Regions from separate parts of the Roseovarius sp. MBR-154 genome, predicted to be linked through region 1. Evidence: riboswitches for the same ligand, from Rfam matches in the RefSeq annotation. Region 1 holds a riboswitch; the other holds the start of a gene.
The links. A riboswitch is a leader RNA that binds a small molecule or an ion and turns the genes downstream of it on or off. The one in region 1 is predicted to bind thiamine pyrophosphate.
Positions count from the first base shown of each region.

Region 1 (10,569 bases):
TTGCCCTGATCGGGAGCGGCTTTGGCCTTGCCATCGTGGTGTGTCAGTATTTCAACGCCACGCTCTTCAGCCTCGGGATCGCGCATGCGCCGGTGGCGGTGATGTTGCTGGCGGTGGCGACGGTGCCGGTCTTTGCCGCCATCTTCGCCCGGCTGATCATCGGAGAGCCGACGCGCCGCGCCACATGGGTGACGATCATCGTGGTGCTGTTCGGCATTGCATTGGCGGTCTTTGGAGGCAAGGGGGCGGTGACGCTGACTTCCGATGCGCTTCTGGGGGCGCTTGCGGGGCTGGGTGTGGCGATGGTGCTGGCGCTCAACTTCGTGATCCTGCGCGCGCGCTCCGATCTGCCGATTCCGCTGCTGATCGGGCTGGGGGCGGCGCTTGCCGGGGTGACCGGCGTTGCGATCACCGGCCCGGCGCAGATGGCCGAGGGCACGGTCTGGGCGATCGTGGTCTGCGGCCTCGTGATCCTGCCGGTGTCGTTCTTCTCGCTGTCGCTCGCGTCGCGCTATACCCATGCCTCGAATGTCAGCCTTCTCTTGCTGCTGGAGACGGTGCTGGGGCCGCTCTGGGTCTGGATCGGGGTGGGCGAGGAGCCGACGCCGATGATGCTGGTGGGCGGCGTGATCGTGGTCGGCAGCCTCGCCATTTACCTCTGGCACACCGGACGACGGCGGCTCGCGCTGCAAACGTGAAAGCGGCCAAGGCAAAAACGACAAGATAAGTCGCAAAGCGGCATGTGGCGCGCATCGGCGCGGTGTTTCGTTGACCGGGACGAGCACCGGGAGGGCGTGACATGGCCGAGGATCTCAAGCGCAGGAAACGGACAGGCGGGCGTGCGGGCAGTGCCGCGCGGCGCGGCACGGCGGTGATCGAACAGATGCCGTGGAACCCGCCGATCAATACCGACCGGCCCACCGAACCGCTGCGCCCCGAGGGGGTGCAGGCGATCCATGACGGCGCGATGCGCATCCTCGAAGAGATCGGGATCGAATTCCTCAACCCCGAGGCGGTTGCGATCCTGCGCGCCTCGGGTGGTTGCGAGATCAATGGCGAGAACGTGCGCATGGGCCGCGATTTCGTCATGGAGATGATCGCGAAAGCGCCGGAAAGCTGGACCATCACGCCGCGCAACCCGGCGCGGCAATTGACCATCGGCGGCAATCACCTGAATTTCGGCAATGTCTCCTCGCCGCCGAGTTACTGGGACATGAAGATCGGGCGCAAGGTGACGGGCACCCGCGAGATGTGCCAGAACCTATTGAAACTGAGCCAGTATTTCAACTGCGTGCATTTCGTTGGGGGCTATCCGGTGGAGCCGCAGGACATCCACGCAAGCGTCCGGCACCTCGATGTGCTCTACGACAAGCTGACGCTGACCGACAAGGTTGCGCATGCCTATTGCCTCGGCAAAGAGCGGGTCGAGGACGTGATGGAGATGGTGCGCATCGCGGGGGGGCTGAGCCATGAGGAATTCGAGGCGACGCCGCGCATGTATACCAACATCAACTCGACCTCGCCCTTGAAGCACGACTATCCGATGCTCGACGGCTGGATGCGGCTGGCGCGGCGCGGGCAGGGGCTGGTGGTGACGCCCTTCACGCTGGCCGGGGCGATGGCGCCGGTGACGATGGCGGGGGCGGTGGCGCAATCGCTGGCGGAGGCGCTCTGTGCGGTGGTGCTGGCGCAGGTGATCCGGCCCGGTGCGCCTTGTGCGATCGGCACGTTCACCTCGAATGTCGACATGAAATCCGGCGCGCCTGCCTTTGGGACGCCCGAATACATGCGCGCAACGCAGATGACCGGGCAGTTGGCGCGGTTCTATCGTCTGCCGATGCGGGCCTCGGGGGTCTGTGCCGCCAATGTGCCCGACGGGCAGGCGATGTGGGAGACCTCGAACAGCCTGTGGTCGGCGGTGCAGGCGGGGGCCAACATGGTCTATCATGCCGCCGGATGGCTCGAGGGCGGGCTGATCGCAAGCCCTGAGAAATTCATCATGGATTGCGAAATATTGCAGCATATTCAGCGGTATATGGACCCGATGCTGACCGCGACGGGCCCTGACGAGATCGCTATCGACGCAATCCGCGAGGTCGGAGACAAGGGCCATTTCTTCGGCATCCAGCACACCCAGGACCGCTATACCACGGCGTTCTACGCGCCCTTCCTGAGCGACTGGCGCAACTACGAGGCGTGGGAGGCGGCGGGGGCCGTCTGGACGCCCGCACGGGCGCATCAGGTGTTTCAGGACATCATCGCAGGCTTCGAGGCCCCGCCGATGGACGCGGGTATCCGCGAGGAACTGGCGGCGTTTGTCGAGCGTCGCAAGGCCGAGGGCGGGGCCCCGACGGATTTCTGAAGAGGGGGTGAAAGCGGGGGCTGTAGTGCGTCGGTATTCTGTCGGTATTCCGGCGGTGCGGGGTTGGCGGTCGGGGAATGAGTATTTGGACCAAGAAGAAGGTGGGCTGAGGCTTGGGAATGAATTTCTGAGCGACCTCTGTGCGGACGTTGCTGCCGGTTGCGTCGACGCGGCAAATCCCTGCCTGTCATGGAAGGGAATTTGCGTAACCTCAGCCTGGCCAGAGACGTTGGCAACTGCCTTGAATACTGGGAGGATTGGATGACTTTTTTGATCAACTCGCTTGTCCCGGAGCTGTGGTGCTCGAACTTCGAAGTTTCACTGGACTTCTACACCGATGTGCTTGGCTTCGACATCGCTCAGCAACGGGGGGGCGATCCGCACGCTTACCTTTCGTTGCACGGAGCACAAATCATGATTGCTCACTGGAATCTGGATGGGAATTGGGTGCCATGGCATCCGGAAGATATGAACCAGCCTTATGGTCGCGGGATGAACCTTCAATTCATGGTGCCCGACGCGAGCGCGCTTTACGAGAGAGTTCTCTCTCGCGGCGTAAAGCCGCTGGTAGAAATGTACGAAGACGAAATCTGGAAGTCCGATTGCATGGACACGCGCCGCCAGTTCCTGATCTCTGACCCAGACGGCTACGTTGTGCGCTTCGCGCAAAGCATCAAGACGCGCCCCGTGGACCCGGTAGACGAAAGGAAACTGAACGCGCAATACAGCGCGAAGTCAGTCTGAGAATGGCAAAAGAATACCTTTCCATCGAAGAGTATCCCGCCGAATCTGACATTGGTTCAACGCGCAACAAAGGTTGGGAGGGCACCAAGCGGACTCTAGCCTCACGCCGCCCCACCCCTCACAAATCTTCGCACTCACCCCGCCGCCGCCCCGTCCAGCCACCGCCGACACGCACGGTCGACGCCCATGTGCAGCAGGAGCGTGAACACCGCCAGCACGATGAGGGCGGCGAACATGAGGTCGATCTTGGCGCGGCCGTTGGCCAGCAGCATCAGGTAACCCAGCCCCTTGGAGGCCCCGACCCATTCGCCGATGATCGCGCCGATGGGGGCGTAGACGGCGGCCAGCCGCAGCCCCGAGGCGAAGCCGGGCAGGGCGGCGGGTACGCGGATGTGCCACATCAGGCGCGGGCCGTTCGCCCCCATGATCCGCCCAAGGTCGAGCCAGTGCTGCGGGGTGCGCATCAGCGCGTCGAAAAAGGCCGAGGTGACGGGGAAGTAGATGATCAGGAGCGCCATGGCGATCTTGGACCAGAGGCCGTAGCCCAGCCAGAGGGTGAGGATCGGGGCGAGGGCGAAGACCGGGATCGCCTGGGAAAAGACCATCATCGGGCGAATGAGGCGGCGCGCGAGGGGCGAGGCGGCGAGGCCGATGGCCGAGAGCCCGCCGAGCACTGCGCCGAGGGCAAGCCCGATCAGCACCTCGGCGGCGGTGATGCCTGCGTGTTCCAGGATCAGCGCGCGGCTGGCCCACAGGGTCTCGGCCACGCGGGCAGGACCGGGCAGGATGAAGGGCGGGAGTGCGGCCAGCACCACCAGCGCCTGCCAGAGCGCCAGCGCCAGCGCGGTGGAGGTGGCGATGGTGATCAGGCGGCTCATGCTTCGGGGTAGCCTGCGAGGGCGGCGTCGAAGAAGGCGCGCTCCAGCCGGGTGGCGTGGGTGAAGGTTGCCTCGACCGCGCGCTGGTCCTCGGGGGAGAGGCCGAGCCAGACCGCGTCAAGCTGGCCGCGCAGGTAGGCGACCACGCCCTCGAAGCCGTCGCCACTGTGGAGCGTGATCCATTCGCCGAACCAGAACGGCAGGTCATCCGCCTTGTCGGCATGCGGCGTGGCCCAGTCGAGATAGGACCATTCGGCGACCACCAGCACGGCGAGCATCTGTTCATAGCGGCCCGATTGCGCGGCGTCGCGCATGACGGTCTGGAAGTCTGCGGTGACGGGATGGGCCGGGGCGGCGGGCTCTGCCTGACCGCCCAGAGCCTCTATCGCGCGCAGGAAATAGGTGTTTTCGGGGCCCGAGATCAGCCCGAGGAACTGCGCAGCCGGAATCGCGTCGGGGAGGGTGGGCGCATGGGCGATGGCCGAGGCCAGAAGCCGCACAAAGCCGTCGATGAAGAGATAATCCTGCCGCAGATAGGCCAGCATGCGCTCCTCGGGCAGGGTGCCCGCCGCCAGTTGATCGGTGAAGGCGTGGCGGGTGGCGGCCTGCCAGTCCTCGGCGCAAAGCGATTGCAGGTGATCGGTGGGGCGCATGGGGGGTCCTTTCAGGCGGGGGCGCGCAGGCGCGCGAGCAGTCGGCCCTGCGCGGTGAGGGTGTCTGGATCGTCCACGGGCCGGGGCACGGCGCCGGGGGGCGGTGTCACGTCCTCCAGCCCGGTCTCGGTGAGGATATGGATCGCGTGGCCCATGCGCGCGGCCTCGGCCGGGTCGTGGGTGACCATGAGCACGGTGCGGCCCTTGAGGTGTTCTGCCGCCAGATCCTGCATCTGCGTGCGGGTGCGCGCGTCGAGCGCGGAGAAGGGCTCGTCGAGCAGGATAACGGGGCGATCCTCCATCAGGGTGCGGGCGAGGGCGACGCGCTGTTTCTGCCCGCCCGAGAGCGCGCCGGGGCGTTTATGGGCGTGATCCTCGAGCCCGACGCGGGCGAGCATGCGCCGGGCGCGGGTGCGGTCGCGCGCCTCGCCCCGGAGCCGCGCGCCGAGTGTGACATTGCCGAGCACGTCGAGCCACGGCATCAGCAGATCGCCCTGCGCCATCAGCGCCATGCGCCCTGCAAGGGGGCGGTCGTCGGAGGCGGTGATGGTGCCGGTGAAATCGGTCACGTCGTCGACGCCCGCGATCAGGCGCAGGAGCGTCGTCTTGCCCACGCCCGACGGGCCGAGCAGGCAGGTGATGCGCCCGGCGGGCACGGTGAGGTGCAGCGGGCCAAAGACGTGCAACCCGCCGATCCGGGCGGTGCCGTCGAGTGTGAGCGCGGGCGCGTCGGGGCGCATGGGCGGCCTTTCGGTCGGGCGGATCGCGGGCATGGGGGAGGGACGCGCGTGCGCGGACTCCGTTCCCTACGCCGGTGCGAGCCGGATCAGGTTCGGTGGGTTGGCCGGGTGGCCTCTCAGCCCCGACAAGCGGGGCACCCCAACGGATGGGGCAGATGTAGCAACCGGGCCGATCCTTGGCAAGCGCCGTGCGTGTGCCGGTGGTCAGCCGTTCAGCGAATGTTAACGATTGGTTGCCATGCTGCGCGGGTACGAGGGGAGAGATGTCATGCACGGGTTGGTGAACCGCGCCTTGGAAAGATTTGCCCGCGACAGCTATGGCGACGGGCTGTGGCAGGAGGTGATGTCGGGGCTCGATCTGGGCTATAGCGAGTTCGAGCCGCTGATGCGCTATGAGCCGGAGGTGACGGAGCAGGTGCTTGCGGCGCTCGGTGGCCGGTTGCGGCGGTCACGTGATGATCTGCTGGAGGATGTCGGCACCTATCTGGTGTCGCATCCCAAGGTGGAGCCGATCCGACGTCTGTTGCGCTTCAGCGGCGTCGATTTCGCCGATTTCCTGCATTCGCTGGAGGATCTGCCGGAGCGCGCGCGGCTGGCGGTGGCGGATCTCGATCTGCCGCCCATTTGCCTGCACGCGCAGGGGGCCGGGCTGTATCGGCTGGAGGTCGGCTTGCACGATTGCAAGGGGTTGCGCTTTGGCCCGGTGGTGATGGGCGTTCTGCGTGCCATGGCAGACGATTACGGCGCGCTGGTGGTCCTCGAGCATCGCGGTGCCACCGGGACGGAGGAGTTGATCGAGGTGCGGTTGCTGGACGAGGGCTTTGCCAGCGGGCGGGCGTTCGATCTGGGGGCGGGGCGGCAGGCGGGATGAGACAGGTGACCCCCGAGGCGGTCAAGCCGGTGCTGCACCGGATCTGCCCGATGCATGCGGTGCTGGGGCCGACCGGCCACATCGTGCAGGCGGGGCCCACCCTGTCCAAGGTGATCGCGCAGCGTGCGGTGACGGGGGCGCGATTTCTCGAGTTGTTCGAGATTGTGCGCCCGGCACGGGTGCAGGACATGGCGGGCCTGCTGGCGCTCGACGGGGCACGCTTGCGGCTGCGGCTGCGGGCGGGGCCGCTGCATGCGTTCAAGGGGGTTCTGGCGCCGCTCGACATGGCGGAGGGACGTGGCGCGCTGGTCAACCTGTCCTTCGGCATCTCGGTGATCGAGGCGGTGCGCGATTTCGGCCTGACCGGGGCGGATTTCGCGGCGACCGACCTGACCACGGAAATGCTTTATATGCTGGAGGCGAAATCGGCGGCGATGGAGGAGTCGCGCAAGCTCAACCTGCGGCTGGAAGGGGCGCGGATCGCGGCGCAGGAACAGGCCTTTACCGACACGCTGACCGGGCTCAAGAACCGGCGCGCGCTGGATCACGTGCTCGACCGCATGGCGCAGAGCGGTGAGGGTTTCGCCCTTGTGCATCTCGATCTCGATTATTTCAAGCAGGTGAACGATACCCATGGCCATGCGGCAGGAGATCATGTGTTGCAGATTGTCGCGCGCCGCATGCTGTCGCTGGTGCGCCCGAGCGATGTGATTGCGCGGGTGGGGGGGGATGAGTTCATCCTGGTGCTTGACGGGATGCAGGCGCGCGATGTTCTGGCGGACCTGTCGCGGCGCCTGATCGCGAAACTTGAAGAGCCGATCGAGCATGACGGCGCGACCTGCCGGGTTTCGGCCAGTATCGGGGCGACGCTCAGTTGCCTTTACGAAACACTCGATATCGGCCAGATGATGGCCGATGCCGATCAGGTGCTCTATGCGGCCAAGGATGCGGGGCGTGGCTGCTCGAGGATTCATACGCCCGGTTCGCCCTCGGATCGGGGCATGCGCAGCGCGGGCTGACCTCTGTGACGGTCCGGCTCAGTTCGTTTCGGGAATGGCGACACGTTCGAGATAGGCCCAGACATCGCGGGCCTTCTGCGTGTCGCGCAGCTTGTAGGCCATTTTGCCGCGTGCCTCCGGATCGTCGAGATAGTCGCGCAGAAAGGCGGTGGCGTCCTTTACGTAGATCACGAAATCCGCCTCGTTCCAGCGCAGGCCCGACTGTCCGGCTGTCTCCATCGAACTGGAATAATGAAACCCCGGCACGCTTCCGGCATGGCGGCCAATGACGCCATAGAGATTGGGGCCTGTGCGCCCGCCCCGCACCACCGGCTGCCCGGTCTCGTCGATCACCGAATGGCAGGTACGGCAATCGCGGAAGATTTGTTCGCCGCGCTCGGCATCGGCCGCAATCGCGGGGCTGGACAGCCAGACCGCGAGCACGGGTATCACCCAAGGGTTGTATCTCATTCGTCCCCCTCCGCTGCGACATTTCCTACAAGGTGGCAAGTCATGCGCAAAAGGCAACCGGTTAACGCGGGGTGTCACGCGCTTGTCAGCTTTGGTCAACGGGATGTGAAGGCAGGGAGCCCGTCACGTCGTCTGGTCTGGAACACAACTTCAGGTTGTTAATGGTGCCGGACCGCGTTCCCTGATCCAGCCGGTCAGAGGGTTGGCAGGCGGTACATGCCTGCGCTGGAAAACGCGATCGAGGTTCCGCCGGCGATTTCGTCGGCAAAGCGGGCGGCGATCACGCGCAGCGCCGCTTGCCGCCCGCGCGCGATCAGCGCGCGTCGTGACGGAAGCGCGGGGGTCAGACCCGGCCTGAGCAGGGTCTGCGACCAGATCAGCGGATGCAGTTCCTGCAAGTGGTTCTCGAGCAGCCAGCCGAGACAGTCCTGGATGCGCGCGCGGGTGGTTTCCTGCGCGGCGGGCAGCGCCACGGTGCCGGTCGCCGGGGCCATGACCAGCCCGCAAAACGCGGCCAGTTGATTGACGACATGCTGATTGCTGCGGCGGGCGACGATATCGCGCAACCCGTCGATGAAGAAATCGGCCTCCAGCCGGGCAAGCGCGCCGCGATCGCGCGCGAGCGCATCGAGATAGACCCAGGTGTAGCCGCCCGCGCCCCAGACCTCCTGCGTGCGCGAGGCGGTGCGCCGCGCCTCGAGATCGAGGCTGTCGTAATCGCCGTAGCGCGACGGCAGGAGCGCCTCGCCGAGCGCGCGCATGTGGCGGGGCGTGTCGGGGTCGAGGTCGATCAGCGTGGCGTAGTCATCGGCCACGCGCAGGCGCGGGGTGGGCCGCGCCGCCAGCAACGCGCATTGCGCGGCGGCCAGCGACGGGGCATCGAGATCGGGCCCGTCAAACGGCGCGAGCAGCGCCTCGGCGCGCTGGAAATGCTCCAGAAAGCGCAGCTCGTGGGCCGAGATGCGCGGGTCTTTCGCAGTGGCGCGCCAGGCCAGGCCGATATCGACATGGGCATGCGCGAGCACGAGTGCCACCGGATAGCACCTGGGCAAGTCGGCATGGACCGCCTCCAGCGCCTCGATGCCGCTCGGGTCGGGCTCTGCCCGGTCATGCAGCGCGTCTTCGGCGGCGCTGACGACATCGGCGCGCGCGCCATAGGCCAGCAGGCGTGTGGCGGCTTCCCCGCCCGGGGTGCGCAGGCGGGCCGAATCGGCATATTCGATCAGTTCCGCGAGATCCTCCCACTGCTCTTGTCGGGCAAGTTTCTGGCCCTTGTCCTGATGCGTGGCGCGGGCCAGTTCCTCGTCGCTGATCGGCAGGGCGGGCAGCAGGATCCTTTTGGTCAGGCTGTCGAGGTCCGGCGTCTCCTTGTGGCGGAACCGGGATGTCAAACGGGCGAATCGCCGAGTGAAGAGGGATTTCAATGGTTTGGCGCGGTCGGATGGGGGCTCTGGCGGGGCGATCGGATCGAATGGCATTGCATCTCCAGGGGCTTTTCTCCGGCGCAGAGTGCCGCCGCATTTCGACCAAAACAGGGCGAGCCTTGGGTGATGGCGAGGAATTGCCGAGCCGCTCTGCGTGAGATTGCCAAACCCGCGAGGCTGCGGCAAACTCTGGCGATGCTGCGCATGGTATCGCTTCTGCTGTTACTCGTCGTCCCGGTGCTGGTCGTGCCGGTGCCTGGCGTCGCGCAGGGTGTGCCTGCGGTGGTTCCGGGGCCGCCCCCGACCGTGCGTGAGGCCAATCTGCCGCGCACCCGCTGGGAGCATCAGCCGCAAGCGGCACTCTGGACCCGCAGCGCGATTGCCGCACTCAAGGCGCATGGCGCGGGTCTGGTCGAGCGGGTGCCCGGAGATATCGAAGAGTGGTGCCCGGCCTATGCGCAGTCGGCGGACAAGGGGCGGCGCGCCTTCTGGGTGGGGTTTTTGTCGGCGCTGGCCAAGTATGAGAGCACCTATAACGCGGGCGCGGTCGGAGGCGGCGGGCAGTGGCATGGCCTGTTGCAGATTCTGCCCGCCACGGCGCGCGGCTATGGCTGTCGGGCGGGCGATGGCGCGGCGCTGCGGCACGGGCCGGACAACCTGTCCTGTGCGATCCGCATCATGGCCCATACCGTGCGGCGCGACGGGGTGGTGTCGCGCGGCATGCGCGGGGTCGCCGCCGATTGGGGACCGCTGCATAGCAGCGCGAAACGCGAGGACATGAAGCGGTGGTTGCGCGCGCAGAGCTACTGCAAGCCGCTTTATACGGTGCGCCCGCGCGCGCGCCCGGCGCAGATCACGCAGGTGGCACAGGTGGCGCGGTGAGCGTGCTTACGCCCCGCGGATACGGCTGAGCATTTCCGTGGTGTCGCGGCTGAGGGTCGGGGTGGCGAGGATGCGGTCGAGCTCTGCGGTGATCAGGGCCTGGCGGTTTTCATCGTATCTCCGCCAAGTCTCGAAGGCCGTGCACATGCGCGCCGTGGTCTGCGGGTTGAGCGGGTCGAGCGCGATCAGCCAATCCGCGAGCGTCCTGTAACCCTTGCCCGAGACATGGTGAAAGCCCGCCGGTGACATCGCGAGCGCGCCCAATGTGGCGCGGAAACGGTTGGGATTGCGAATGGTGAAATCCGGATGCCCGGTCAGGCGCGCGGCGGTGTCGGCGGTGTCCTCTGGCGCGGCGTGCAGGATTTGCAGGCTGAACCATTTGTCGATCACCAGCCGGTCGTGCTGCCATTGCCGATAGAAGGCGTCTGCCGCCGCCTTGCCCTTGCCCGCCTGCAGCAGGCATGAGAGCCCGGCAAGTTGCTGGGTCATGTTGTCGGCGGTGTCATATTGCGCCTGCGCCTGTGCGCCGCCGTCGCGCCGGGTGAG
Region 1 covers NZ_JBRJGR010000007.1:100,358-110,926, forward strand. The annotation lists gene ACSSV4_RS11105 (DMT family transporter) at 1-698, shown strand, start outside; gene ACSSV4_RS11110 (trimethylamine methyltransferase family protein) at 800-2,362, shown strand; gene ACSSV4_RS11115 (VOC family protein) at 2,624-3,106, shown strand; gene ACSSV4_RS11120 (ABC transporter permease) at 3,241-3,984, opposite strand; gene ACSSV4_RS11125 (TenA family protein) at 3,981-4,637, opposite strand; gene ACSSV4_RS11130 (ABC transporter ATP-binding protein) at 4,649-5,377, opposite strand; TPP riboswitch at 5,424-5,529, opposite strand; gene ACSSV4_RS11135 (heme NO-binding domain-containing protein) at 5,646-6,248, shown strand; gene ACSSV4_RS11140 (diguanylate cyclase domain-containing protein) at 6,245-7,267, shown strand; gene ACSSV4_RS11145 (c-type cytochrome) at 7,286-7,717, opposite strand; gene ACSSV4_RS11150 (hypothetical protein) at 7,912-9,108, opposite strand; gene ACSSV4_RS11155 (transglycosylase SLT domain-containing protein) at 9,337-10,023, shown strand; gene pepN (aminopeptidase N) at 10,030-10,569, opposite strand, start outside.

Region 2 (10,569 bases), on a different contig from region 1:
TTCCCGGAGAATGACATGACCTATTTCGGAGATCCCGCAGTCTGGCTGCCGCTCGCCTTTGCCGCGCTCATGGGCCTGTCGATCCTGATCTACGTGGTGCTCGATGGGTTCGACCTTGGTGTTGGCGTGCTGTTTCCCTTCGCGGAACCCGCCGAAAAAGACCGCATGGTTGCCTCGATCGGGCCGTTCTGGGACGCGAACGAGACCTGGCTGGTGCTGGCCATCGGCATCCTGCTGGTGGCCTTTCCGGCTGCACACGGCGCGATCTTGACGGCGCTCTATCTGCCAGTGGCGATCATGCTGATCGGTCTGATCCTGCGCGGTGTGGCGTTCGAGTTCAGGGCCAAGGCACCGCCCGCGCGTAAGGGATTGTGGAACCTGTCATTTTACGCGGGCAGCATGATGACCGCGCTGTCGCAGGGTTACATGCTAGGCATGTATATCATGGGTCTGGAACAACGCCCCGCGACATGGGCCTTTGCCGCGCTGACGGCGGTCTTTCTGACGGTGGGCTACAGCTTCATCGGGGCGGGGTGGCTGATCCTAAAGACCGAAGGCGCGTTGCAGCGCAAGGCGGTCGGCTGGGCCAAAGGTGGCATATGGGGGCTTATCCTGGGCCTTGGGGCAGTGTCACTGGCTTCGCCGCTGGTCAGCCCGCGCATTTTCGGCAAATGGTTCGCGATGCCCGAGGCGTTGTTTCTGGCCCCTCTGCCGATCATCTCGGCCGCGCTGGTGGCCCTTTTGTGGATTGCGCTGCGGCGGCTGCCCACAAGCGACGACAGTTTCGCGTGGTTTCCCTTCGCGGTCAGCATCGCGCTCTTCGCGCTGGCGTTCTGCGGCATGGCCTACAGCTTCTATCCATATGTGGTCCCAGAGAAACTGACCATCTACGAGGCCGCGAGCGCGCCCGAGAGCCTGTTCATCATCCTGATCGGCACGCTCTTCGTGCTGCCGATGATCTTGGGCTACACGGCACTGTCGTACCGGGTGTTCCGGGGCAAGGCGACGGCGCTCAGTTACGAGTGATCAGATCACCCGGATCACGTCCTTGTCGATGGCCAGCATGTAGCCGCGCCGCGCGATATTCTTGACCAGCAATTCGCTCACCAACTGATTGCCGAGGGTGTCGCGCAGGCGCTTGATCCGGGTGGCGCCTGCCGCCTCCTCGCAATCCTCGCTCTTGCGACCCGAGATCACCGCCTCGATTTCCGCCCCGGTCAGCACATCGTCATCGAGCCGCGCCTCGGCCAGAACGCTGAGCGTCTCCATCGCCGCATCGGTCAGCTTGAAGCCCATATTGTTGAGATAGACGGTCTTCTCGTCGCGGCTGATCAGCAGGGAGCTGACCTGAATGCCCGACCGCTCGATCTGCGCCATGCGGCGATTGAGTGTGATCAGCATCACCAGAAAGACCAATGCGGCCACCAACAGGGCGGTGGCAAAGACCAGCAGCACGAATATGACCATCCGGTAACTGACAAGTGTCTCCGAGAAGGCCGTGCCCGAGAGCGCGAGGATCTCCAGCAGCTTGATCTCGCCCTCGCCGGTCAGCGCGTCGTTCTCGATGAAAATCCGCTCGACCCGTGCGTTGAAGGCATTGGCGTCGGGCAGGCTGAGAAACAGGAACACAGCGGCGAGCGTCAGTATCGCGACAATCGCGATAACCCCGAAGACCACCACCCGGTTGCCGGAGCGGCGCGCATCCGCCGCCGTGGCATCTATCCCGCGCATCGGCGCACCCTTGCGTCACTCACCGTCACTTTTCCTTCTTCGACAACACCTTGAGCAGGGTCAACCCGCGCGCAGCCAATTGCGAGCGCAGCGCGGCCTCGGCTTGCGAACACGGTGCGTTGACCGTGGTCACATCATAGTAAAGCTCAAGCGGCTTGTCGCGCTTGGCCTTGTATTCCACCTGACAGGCGGCATGCGCTGCCCCGGCCATGAGCGACAGGCCAAGGGCGGCAATGGTGAGGCGTGTGATCTGTGTCATGGCGGCAAGATGCGCCGAACCCCGCGGCTATTCAATATCCTGTGACGGGAAATGAATCATTGAGAGCCTGTTATCTGATATCATTAGGCCGATATTGCCTGTCTGGGCAGACATGGCCCAGCTTCAGGGTACAGCGGACGGTCACTCGGGCCAGACGCAGGGACAAAGACCCAACATACCTGAAAGGAAAGACCATGCACCGAAAATTCATCGCCTTCATCATCGGTTCGGCCATGACGGTCACCAGCCTTGCCGCCTCGCCGGTCGAAGCCCGTGACCGGGGCGAGACCGCCGCCATCGTCGCAGGTGTTGCAGCATTGGCCATTGTCGGCGCCACGCTGGCCAGCGACCGCAAGAACAAAGGCCATGTCTCGCGCGGGCACGGATATCAAACCCGCCATTACGCCCCGCGCCAGCACCGCGGCTACCAGGCACCGAACTATCGGACGCATCAGAGCCAATCCTATCGCCCGTATCGGTCGCATGGCTATCGCCCGCAACGCTCGCATGGGGCCCGTCCCTACGGCTACCGCCATGGCGGCTACAATGCCTATCACCGCTACGGCTACGGTCGGTAAACACCTGGAAAAAAGGAAAGGACAGTCTCATGTTTGCGAAATTCACCTCTCTCCTGACGGCTGGCGCGCTTGTCCTCGGCACCGGTATGGCCGCGCCCGCCAGAGCCGACAACGATACGGCGGAAATCTTTGGGGCGCTGATTGCCGGTGGCGTGATCGGTGCGCTGATCGCCAATGACAGCAACAAGAGCCGGAACCGGGGGCATTCCGTCTCTCGCAATTATCGCAACGATGGCTATCGCGATGACAGCTTTCGGGGTGGGCATTCGCGGGGCCATGACACGGGTTACGGCCATAGCAAGAGGGTCAACCTGCCCGGGGCTTGCCGCGTGAATAGCGGCCATCGTTCGGGCTATTCGGGCAACTGTCTGCGCGGGTACAGTTACAGCCATGCCGCCCTGCCATCTGCATGCGCCGTGCATGTCGGTGGTCATCACCGGACCATTTATCGCGATCGGTGTCTGAACCAGTACGGCTATTACTGATCCATCCGCTTATGTGTCGAAGGGAAGGCGCCTGCGCCTTCCCTTTGCATTTTCCGGGGCGGCGTGCCATCTGCCTGATCCATGACAGGCCCCGATCTCTTGTACGAAACCGAGGCCCGCGCGGCGGGCTATTTGCGCATTGCGGGGGTGGACGAGGTCGGGCGCGGCCCGATTGCCGGGCCGGTGACCGCCGCCGCCGTGATCCTCGACCCCGCGTGCATCCCCGACGGGCTGAACGATTCCAAGAAGCTGAGCGCACCCCGCCGTGAGGCGCTCTGTGCCGCGTTGATGGGCTGCGCGCAGGTCTCGGTTGCGCATGCGACGGTCGCGGAAATCGACGAAATCAACATCCTGCGCGCCGCGCATTTGGCGATGGAACGGGCGATTGCGGGACTTGAGCCTGCCCCTGACATGGCGCTGATCGACGGCAATCTGATCCCGCGCGGCCTGACCCTTCCGGCGCGCGCGATCATCAAGGGCGATGCCGCGTCACTGTCGATCGCGGCGGCCTCGATTGTGGCGAAAACATGGCGCGATCAGCTGATGCGGGATTTGGCGCAACAGTTCCCCGGCTACGGCTGGGAGCGGAACGCGGGCTATCCATCGAAAAGCCACAAGGCAGCCCTTCTAAATCTCGGCGTGACCCCACACCATAGACGTTCCTTCAAACCGGTCCACAATATCTTGTATCAAGAGAAATAACTAACCCACTGATTCAAAAAAGAAATTGACGGCGAATCGGGTTTGACTCATCTTTGTCCCCAATAACACCAGAGCGCATGAGCGCCGGGACAGAGGCAGAAGATGAAAACGATGACCAAGAAAAAGAGCGCGCCTGCGCTCCCTCTCAACACGATTCTGGACGGTGATTGCATCGAGGTGATGAATGGCCTGCCAGAGGCCAGCGTCGATCTGATCTTTGCCGACCCGCCCTATAATCTGCAACTGCGCGGCGATCTGCACCGCCCCGACAACAGCCAGGTTGATGCCGTCGACGACGCCTGGGACCAGTTCGCCAGCTTTGCCACCTATGATCTGTTCACACGGCAATGGTTGACGGCGGCGCGGCGTATCCTCAAGCCCACCGGCGCGATCTGGGTCATCGGCTCCTATCACAACATCTTTCGCGTGGGCGCCGCGTTGCAGGATGCGGGCTACTGGATTCTCAACGACGTGGTCTGGCGCAAATCTAACCCGATGCCGAATTTCCGCGGCAAGCGTTTCACCAACGCGCATGAGACGATGATCTGGGCCAGCAAGGAAGAGGGCGCGAAATACACCTTCAACTACGAGGCGCTGAAATCGCTCAATGACGGTATCCAGATGCGCTCCGACTGGGTGCTGCCGATTTGCACCGGGCATGAACGCCTCAAGGATGACAATGGCGACAAGGCGCACCCGACGCAAAAGCCTGAAAGCCTGCTGCACCGCGTTCTGGTGGGATCGACCAATCCGGGCGATGTGGTGCTCGATCCGTTCTTCGGCACCGGCACCACCGGGGCCGTCGCCAGGATGCTGGGCCGCGACTATATCGGGATCGAGCGCGAGGCCGCCTATCGCAAGGTGGCCGAAAAGCGGCTCGCCAATATCCGCAAATACGACCGCGATGCGCTTCAGGTCTCGACCTCCAAGCGGGCCGAGCCGCGCGTGCCCTTCGGTCAGTTGGTCGAACGCGGCATGCTGCGCCCCGGCGAGGTGCTGACGTCGATCAACGGCAAGGCGGCCAAGGTCCGCGCCGACGGCACGCTTGTGGCCGATGGTATCAACGGCTCGATCCATCAGATCGGGGCGCATCTCGAAGGTGCCCCCTCGTGCAACGGCTGGACCTATTGGTGCTATCGCCGCGACGGCAAGACCGTGCCCATCGACGTGCTGCGCCAGCAGATCCGTTCGGAAATGGCCGATCGGCCGAACTGATCAAATGGTCACCACCGGTGCCCGAGGCCTGACTTGATCGGGCACCACTGACCTGCCCCGCCGCTATGGCGGGGCCTTTTTTGTGTCAGTAGCCGCGATCCGGATCGACGATATTGAACAGGCTTTCTCTCTTGCGCCAATGACCGAGGTTTTCGAGGAACAAGTCAAACGACTGCATCGCCCAATCGGCATGCACCGCCGAGCAATGCGGCGACAGGATCACCGAGTCGAGCCGCCATAGCGGGCTGTCTGCGGGCAGCGGTTCGGTCTCGAACACGTCGAGCGCCGCCCCCCGCAGGTGCCCCACGCGCATCGCGTTGACCAGCGCCGCACCGTCCAGGACACCGCCGCGCGAGACATCGACAAGGATCGCGTCCCGCTTCATCGCCATCAGGGCGCGGGAGTTCACGAGGCTGCGGGTCGAGGGCAGGAGCGGCACCGACAGCACCACGATCTCCGCCTTGCCCCAGAGGCCGGGCAGCGCCGTAGCGGGGTGCACCTCGTCGACATTCTCCATCGGCTGCGGCCGGGCGCGGGTGCCGATCACCCGCAAGCCGAACGCCTTGGCCCGTGCCGCAACTGCCTGACCGGTATGGCCCAGCCCGACGATCAGCATGGTCTTGCGCTTGAGCGGCGTCATCAGCCGATTAGGCGGCCAATACCGCGCGGCGCGATCTGTCGCCATTCCGTCGATATCGAGCGTGAAATGCAGCACCGCGCCGAACACGTACTCCGCGATCATCGCGGCGGCGACCCCGGCGGCATTGCTCACCGTCACAGCACCGCTGTCCCAAGGTGTCAAATGATCCACCCCGGCCCCGCCCACGGCGATCCAGCGCGGGCCATGCGCGCCCAGCAGGGCCTCGCGGGGATAGCCCCTGCGCCCGTGGAAGGCGACGGAATAGGCGATATCGGGCCGAAACTCGGCCAGCACCGGCTCAAGACCCTCGTAGCTGTCATGCCCGCGCGCCTCGATCTCGGGCGCGACCTCGGTCAGCCGTGCCAGCATCGGCGCGGGGTCGCTGGTATGGATGAGGATGCGCGGGGCTTCGGTCATGGCCTGTCCGGTTCGGGGTATACAAGGCACGCAAGCTGCGAGAATTCGGTGCCTTGGTCAAGCAATCGGTGGCGCATCGCCCACAGCGCCTCGATCCGTGCCTCAGAGAGCGCCCCCTCGGCCATCACCGATAGCTTGGCGCGAATATTGGCCTCGGGCATCGGTGCCTCGGGTCCGCCGCGCGCGTTGCAATCGCCCGAGAGCACCGCTCGACCGTCCTTGAGCCGCACCGTGACATCAGACCACCGCCCCTCGGGGAACCGTGCGGAATGGCGCGGCTCCTCGTACACGGTGATGCGGGCATGCATCGCCGTCACGCGCGGGTCGCGCAGCGCGTCTCCGGTGATCTCCTCCGGGCCGAGGCGGCCATGCACAAGCCGGGCCGCCAATGCGAAACCGAGCGAATACTGCGCCTCGCTCGTGGTTTTGGGGATGCCCGGAAACAGAGCGGCGGATTGCGCGAAAGTGCCCACCTCCAGCGCCTCGATCTGATCCGGGCTGACGCCCTGTTCCTCGACCAGAACCCGCAGGCATTCGAGCGCCCCATGCGCCCAGCGGCAGATCGGATAGGGCTTGATATAGTTGCGCATCACTGTCCAGTGGCGACCAAGATCAGCCCAGACATGCGCCACCTCAGCGCCCTCGACTGTGATCGCGGGAGCGCCGGTAAAGCCGCGTTCGGCCTGCAACAGAGACGAAATTCCGACAAATGCCCCCATGCCAGAACCATCATGCAACATCGTGGGGCTTGCGATCTCGCGCATCATCTGGCTGCGCGGACCGTGATATTCGGCGATGCCCAGCGCGTGGCGCAGCACACCCGCGTCGCAGCCCCGCAGATGCGCCCCGAGCGCGGCCACACCCAGCGCGTTCCATGCGCCGGAGGTGTGGTAATCGCTCACCGTGGCATGCAGCGCCACAGCAGCGCGCGCCGCCACCTCGTAGCCCATGGCAAGTGCTGTCAGCGCCTGCCGCCCGGTCAAATCGGGGCGCGCTTCGGCAAAGGCGAAAAGCGCGGGCACCAGCGCGCAGCCGATATGCCCCTTGGTCGCGTTCAGCCCGTCATGCGCGTCGAGATTGTCGATCTGCGTGGCCAGCGCCCAGGCCGCCCCCGGCATGGCACAGTGCCGCCCGTCGAAAAGCAGCGTCGCACGGTGGTCCTCGCGCGCCGCGCCATGAAAATCGCAGGCGAAATTGCGCGCGATCCGCCCCACATCGAGCGACGCCGCCCCTGCCGCGACCCCCAATGTGTCAATAAGCAAGGTCGCAGTCTGCGTCAGCACCTCTTCGGGCAAGGCCAGGGCGGGATCGAGTGCGAAGCGCGCGATCGGATCGAACTGTAACGGATTGGCAGCGTAGGACATGATCGCACCTTTCAGGATCGGCTCATCTCCATCGTGACGCAGGCTGCTGGTGTCTTGCGGGTGGTTTGCGACATTTCCTGTCCCGCTTTCCCCCTTGCGAGCGCCCATTCTGACTGTTACCTATTTGGCAACTCCGTTGGGGTGCCCGGGATGCACGGGCTGAGAGGCGATGCGCCAACCCATCGAACCTGATCCGGCTAACACCGGCGTAGGGAACGGACCGTCGCACGCCTCGCGCGCCCCCCGTCCGTTCCCGGCATAGACTGAGAGGAACGGCAGATGGTTGCCACAGCTTTGACAATCGCAGGCTCCGACAGCGGTGGCGGCGCGGGCATTCAGGCCGATCTCAAGACCTTTTCGGCGCTGGGCGTTTATGGCACCAGCGTGATCACCGCCGTGACGGCGCAGAACACACGGGCCGTGACCGATGTGCACCCTGTGCCCAACGCCACGGTCGCGGCGCAGATTGCGGCGGTTTTGGGCGATATCAGGGTCGATTGCATAAAGATCGGTATGCTGGGCGATGCCGCGCTGATCGAGACGGTGGCGCAGGCGCTTGAGGGGTATCGCGGCCCCGTGGTGCTCGACCCGGTGATGGTGGCGAAATCCGGCGCGCGGCTCTTGCCCGACGCGGCACGGGCGGCGCTGACAGCACATCTGGTGCCGCGTGCCGACCTGTTGACTCCGAACCTGCCCGAGGCGGCGGCGCTGTTGGGCGGCGCCGAGGCCGAAACCGACGCCGATATGCAGGACCAAAGCGCGCGGCTGCGAGGCATGGGGGCGCGAAACGTGTTGATGAAAGGCGGCCACGGGCAGGGTGAAACCTGCACCGACTGGCTGATCGCCGATGAGGTGACGCGCTTCGACGCGCCTCGCATCGCCACCCGCAACACCCACGGTACCGGCTGCACGCTTTCATCTGCCATCGCGGCGGGGCTGGCAAAGGGACTGACCTTGTCAAATTCCGTCGAGGCCGCCCATGACTGGCTGCACCGCGCGATCCTTGCCGCCGACCGGCTGGAAATCGGGCAGGGCCATGGCCCGGTGCATCATTTTCACGAGGTTTGGAGATGACCGAAGCTGTCACAATCCGCGGCGCGGGCATTGTCGGCCTGTGCGTGGCCATCGAACTCATCAACCGGGGCGTCCCCGTCGCCCTGCGCGATCCCGCGCCCGAGCCCGGCGCACATGGCTGTTCATGGTGGGCGGGTGGCATGCTCGCACCCTATTGCGAAGGATTCACCGCCGAAGAGCCGGTGGTGCGGCTGGGTCAACAGGCCGCCGATTGGTGGCAGGCCCAGGGTGTCACGGTGATCCGACGCGGATCGCTGGTGGTGACCTTGCAGCGCGACCGCCGCGAGCTCGACCAGTTCGCGCGGCGCACCACCGGGCATCGGCTGGTCACCGGCGAGGATTTGGCCGTGTTAGAGCCGCATCTCGCCGATCGTCACGACCGCGCGCTTTTTTTCGCAGACGAGGCGCATATCGACCCGCGCGCGGCGCTGATGCATCTGCGCAAGCGCCTGGAGGATACGGGTGCGCGGTTCGAGCAAGAGGATGCTGCCCCCACCGGCCCGGTGATCGACTGTCGCGGGCTGGCGGCACAGGACAGCCTGCCCGACCTGCGCGGCGTAAAGGGTGAGATGGTGGTGCTGCGCAGCCCTGATGTGACCCTGACACGGCCCGTTCGCCTGCTGCATCCGCGTTTTCCGCTTTATATCGTGCCGCGCGGCGACGGCATTTTTATGCTGGGCGCGACGCAGATCGAGAGTGAGGAGCGCGGCCGCGCTTCGGCCCGGTCGGTGATGGAACTGCTCTCGGCGGCTTATGCGCTGCACCCGGCCTTTGGCGAAGCCGAAGTGCTGGAGATCGGAGCGGACGCGCGCCCGGCCTTTCCCGACAACCTGCCGCGCGTCACCCGCAGAGGCGACACGATCCACGTCAACGGCCTCTTCCGCCACGGCTTTCTCTTGTCACCTTCGGTGGCACGGATGACCGCCGGGCTGGTGATGCGCGACAATGAAAAACCGGAGTTTTATCATGAAGATCACGGTTAACGGAACCGCGCAGGAGACCGCCGCCGAGACACTCGACGCGCTGCTGATCGAGCAGGGCTACGGCGAGGCCAAGGTCGCGACGGCGGTGAATGAGAATTTCGTTCCTGCCGCTCTCAGGCTGGAACAGAGACTGAAAGACGGGGATCGCGTGGAGATCGTGGCCCCGCGGCAAGGGGGCTGACATGCCGACGTATTACGACACTGAGGTCACATCGCGCCTGATGCTGGGCACCGCGCAATACCCCTCGCCCAAGATCCTTGCCGAGGCGTTCAAACGCTCCGGTGCGGGCATTGCCACCGTCTCGGTGCGCCGTGAGGCAGGGGGCGAACGCGCGGGACAGGCGTTCTGGGACATGATTGGTGACTTGGGCGTTCATGTCCTGCCCAACACTGCGGGCTGCCATTCGGTGCGTGAGGCCGTGACCACGGCGCAGATGGCGCGGGAACTCTTTGACACCAACTGGATCAAGCTGGAGGTGATTGGCCATGCCGACACGTTGCAGCCCGACCCGTTCGGGTTGGTCGAGGCGGCGCGCATCCTGACCGATGACGGATTTCAGGTCTTTCCCTATTGCACCGAGGATCTGGTGCTCTGCGAACGGCTGGTCGAGGCCGGGTGCCGGGTACTGATGCCCTGGGGCGCGCCTATCGGCACTGGACTGGGGCTCAACAATATCTACGGGCTGCGCAGCTTGCGCGCGCATTTCCCCGACCTGCCGCTGGTGATTGACGCAGGGCTCGGCGTGCCAAGCCAAGCCGCCCATGCGATGGAACTGGGCTATGACGCGGTGCTGCTCAACACGGCAGTGGCCAAGGCGGGTGATCCGGCGGCAATGGCCGAGGGGTTTGCCCGCGCGCTGGAGGCCGGGCGTCTAGGCTATGAGGCCGACCCGATGGAGCCGCGCGACATGGCCGCGCCTTCGACGCCGGTGCTGGGGAGGGCGTTTACCTGATGACCTTGCCGCGTTTCTACCCGATATTCGACAATACCGAATGGCTGCGTCGTCTGCTGCCGCTTGGCGTTGGGCTGGTGCAATTGCGGATCAAGGACCTGACCGGTGAAAAGCTGAAACAACAGATTGCGCAGGCACAGAGCCTGTGTCGCGAGACTAGTGCTATCC
Region 2 covers NZ_JBRJGR010000001.1:221,608-232,176, forward strand. The annotation lists gene ACSSV4_RS01035 (cytochrome ubiquinol oxidase subunit I) at 1-14, shown strand, start outside; gene ACSSV4_RS01040 (cytochrome d ubiquinol oxidase subunit II) at 16-1,026, shown strand; gene ACSSV4_RS01045 (winged helix-turn-helix domain-containing protein) at 1,027-1,731, opposite strand; gene ACSSV4_RS01050 (hypothetical protein) at 1,757-1,990, opposite strand; gene ACSSV4_RS01055 (hypothetical protein) at 2,185-2,568, shown strand; gene ACSSV4_RS01060 (hypothetical protein) at 2,598-3,053, shown strand; gene ACSSV4_RS01065 (ribonuclease HII) at 3,135-3,755, shown strand; gene ACSSV4_RS01070 (DNA methyltransferase) at 3,858-4,970, shown strand; gene ACSSV4_RS01075 (D-2-hydroxyacid dehydrogenase) at 5,056-6,027, opposite strand; gene ACSSV4_RS01080 (MmgE/PrpD family protein) at 6,024-7,391, opposite strand; TPP riboswitch at 7,519-7,623, shown strand; gene thiD (bifunctional hydroxymethylpyrimidine kinase/phosphomethylpyrimidine kinase) at 7,671-8,465, shown strand; gene ACSSV4_RS01090 (FAD-dependent oxidoreductase) at 8,462-9,448, shown strand; gene thiS (sulfur carrier protein ThiS) at 9,432-9,629, shown strand; gene ACSSV4_RS01100 (thiazole synthase) at 9,631-10,401, shown strand; gene ACSSV4_RS01105 (thiamine phosphate synthase) at 10,401-10,569, shown strand, end outside.
Region 2: another riboswitch for thiamine pyrophosphate. It lies ahead of thiD (bifunctional hydroxymethylpyrimidine kinase/phosphomethylpyrimidine kinase); the one in region 1 lies ahead of ACSSV4_RS11130 (ABC transporter ATP-binding protein).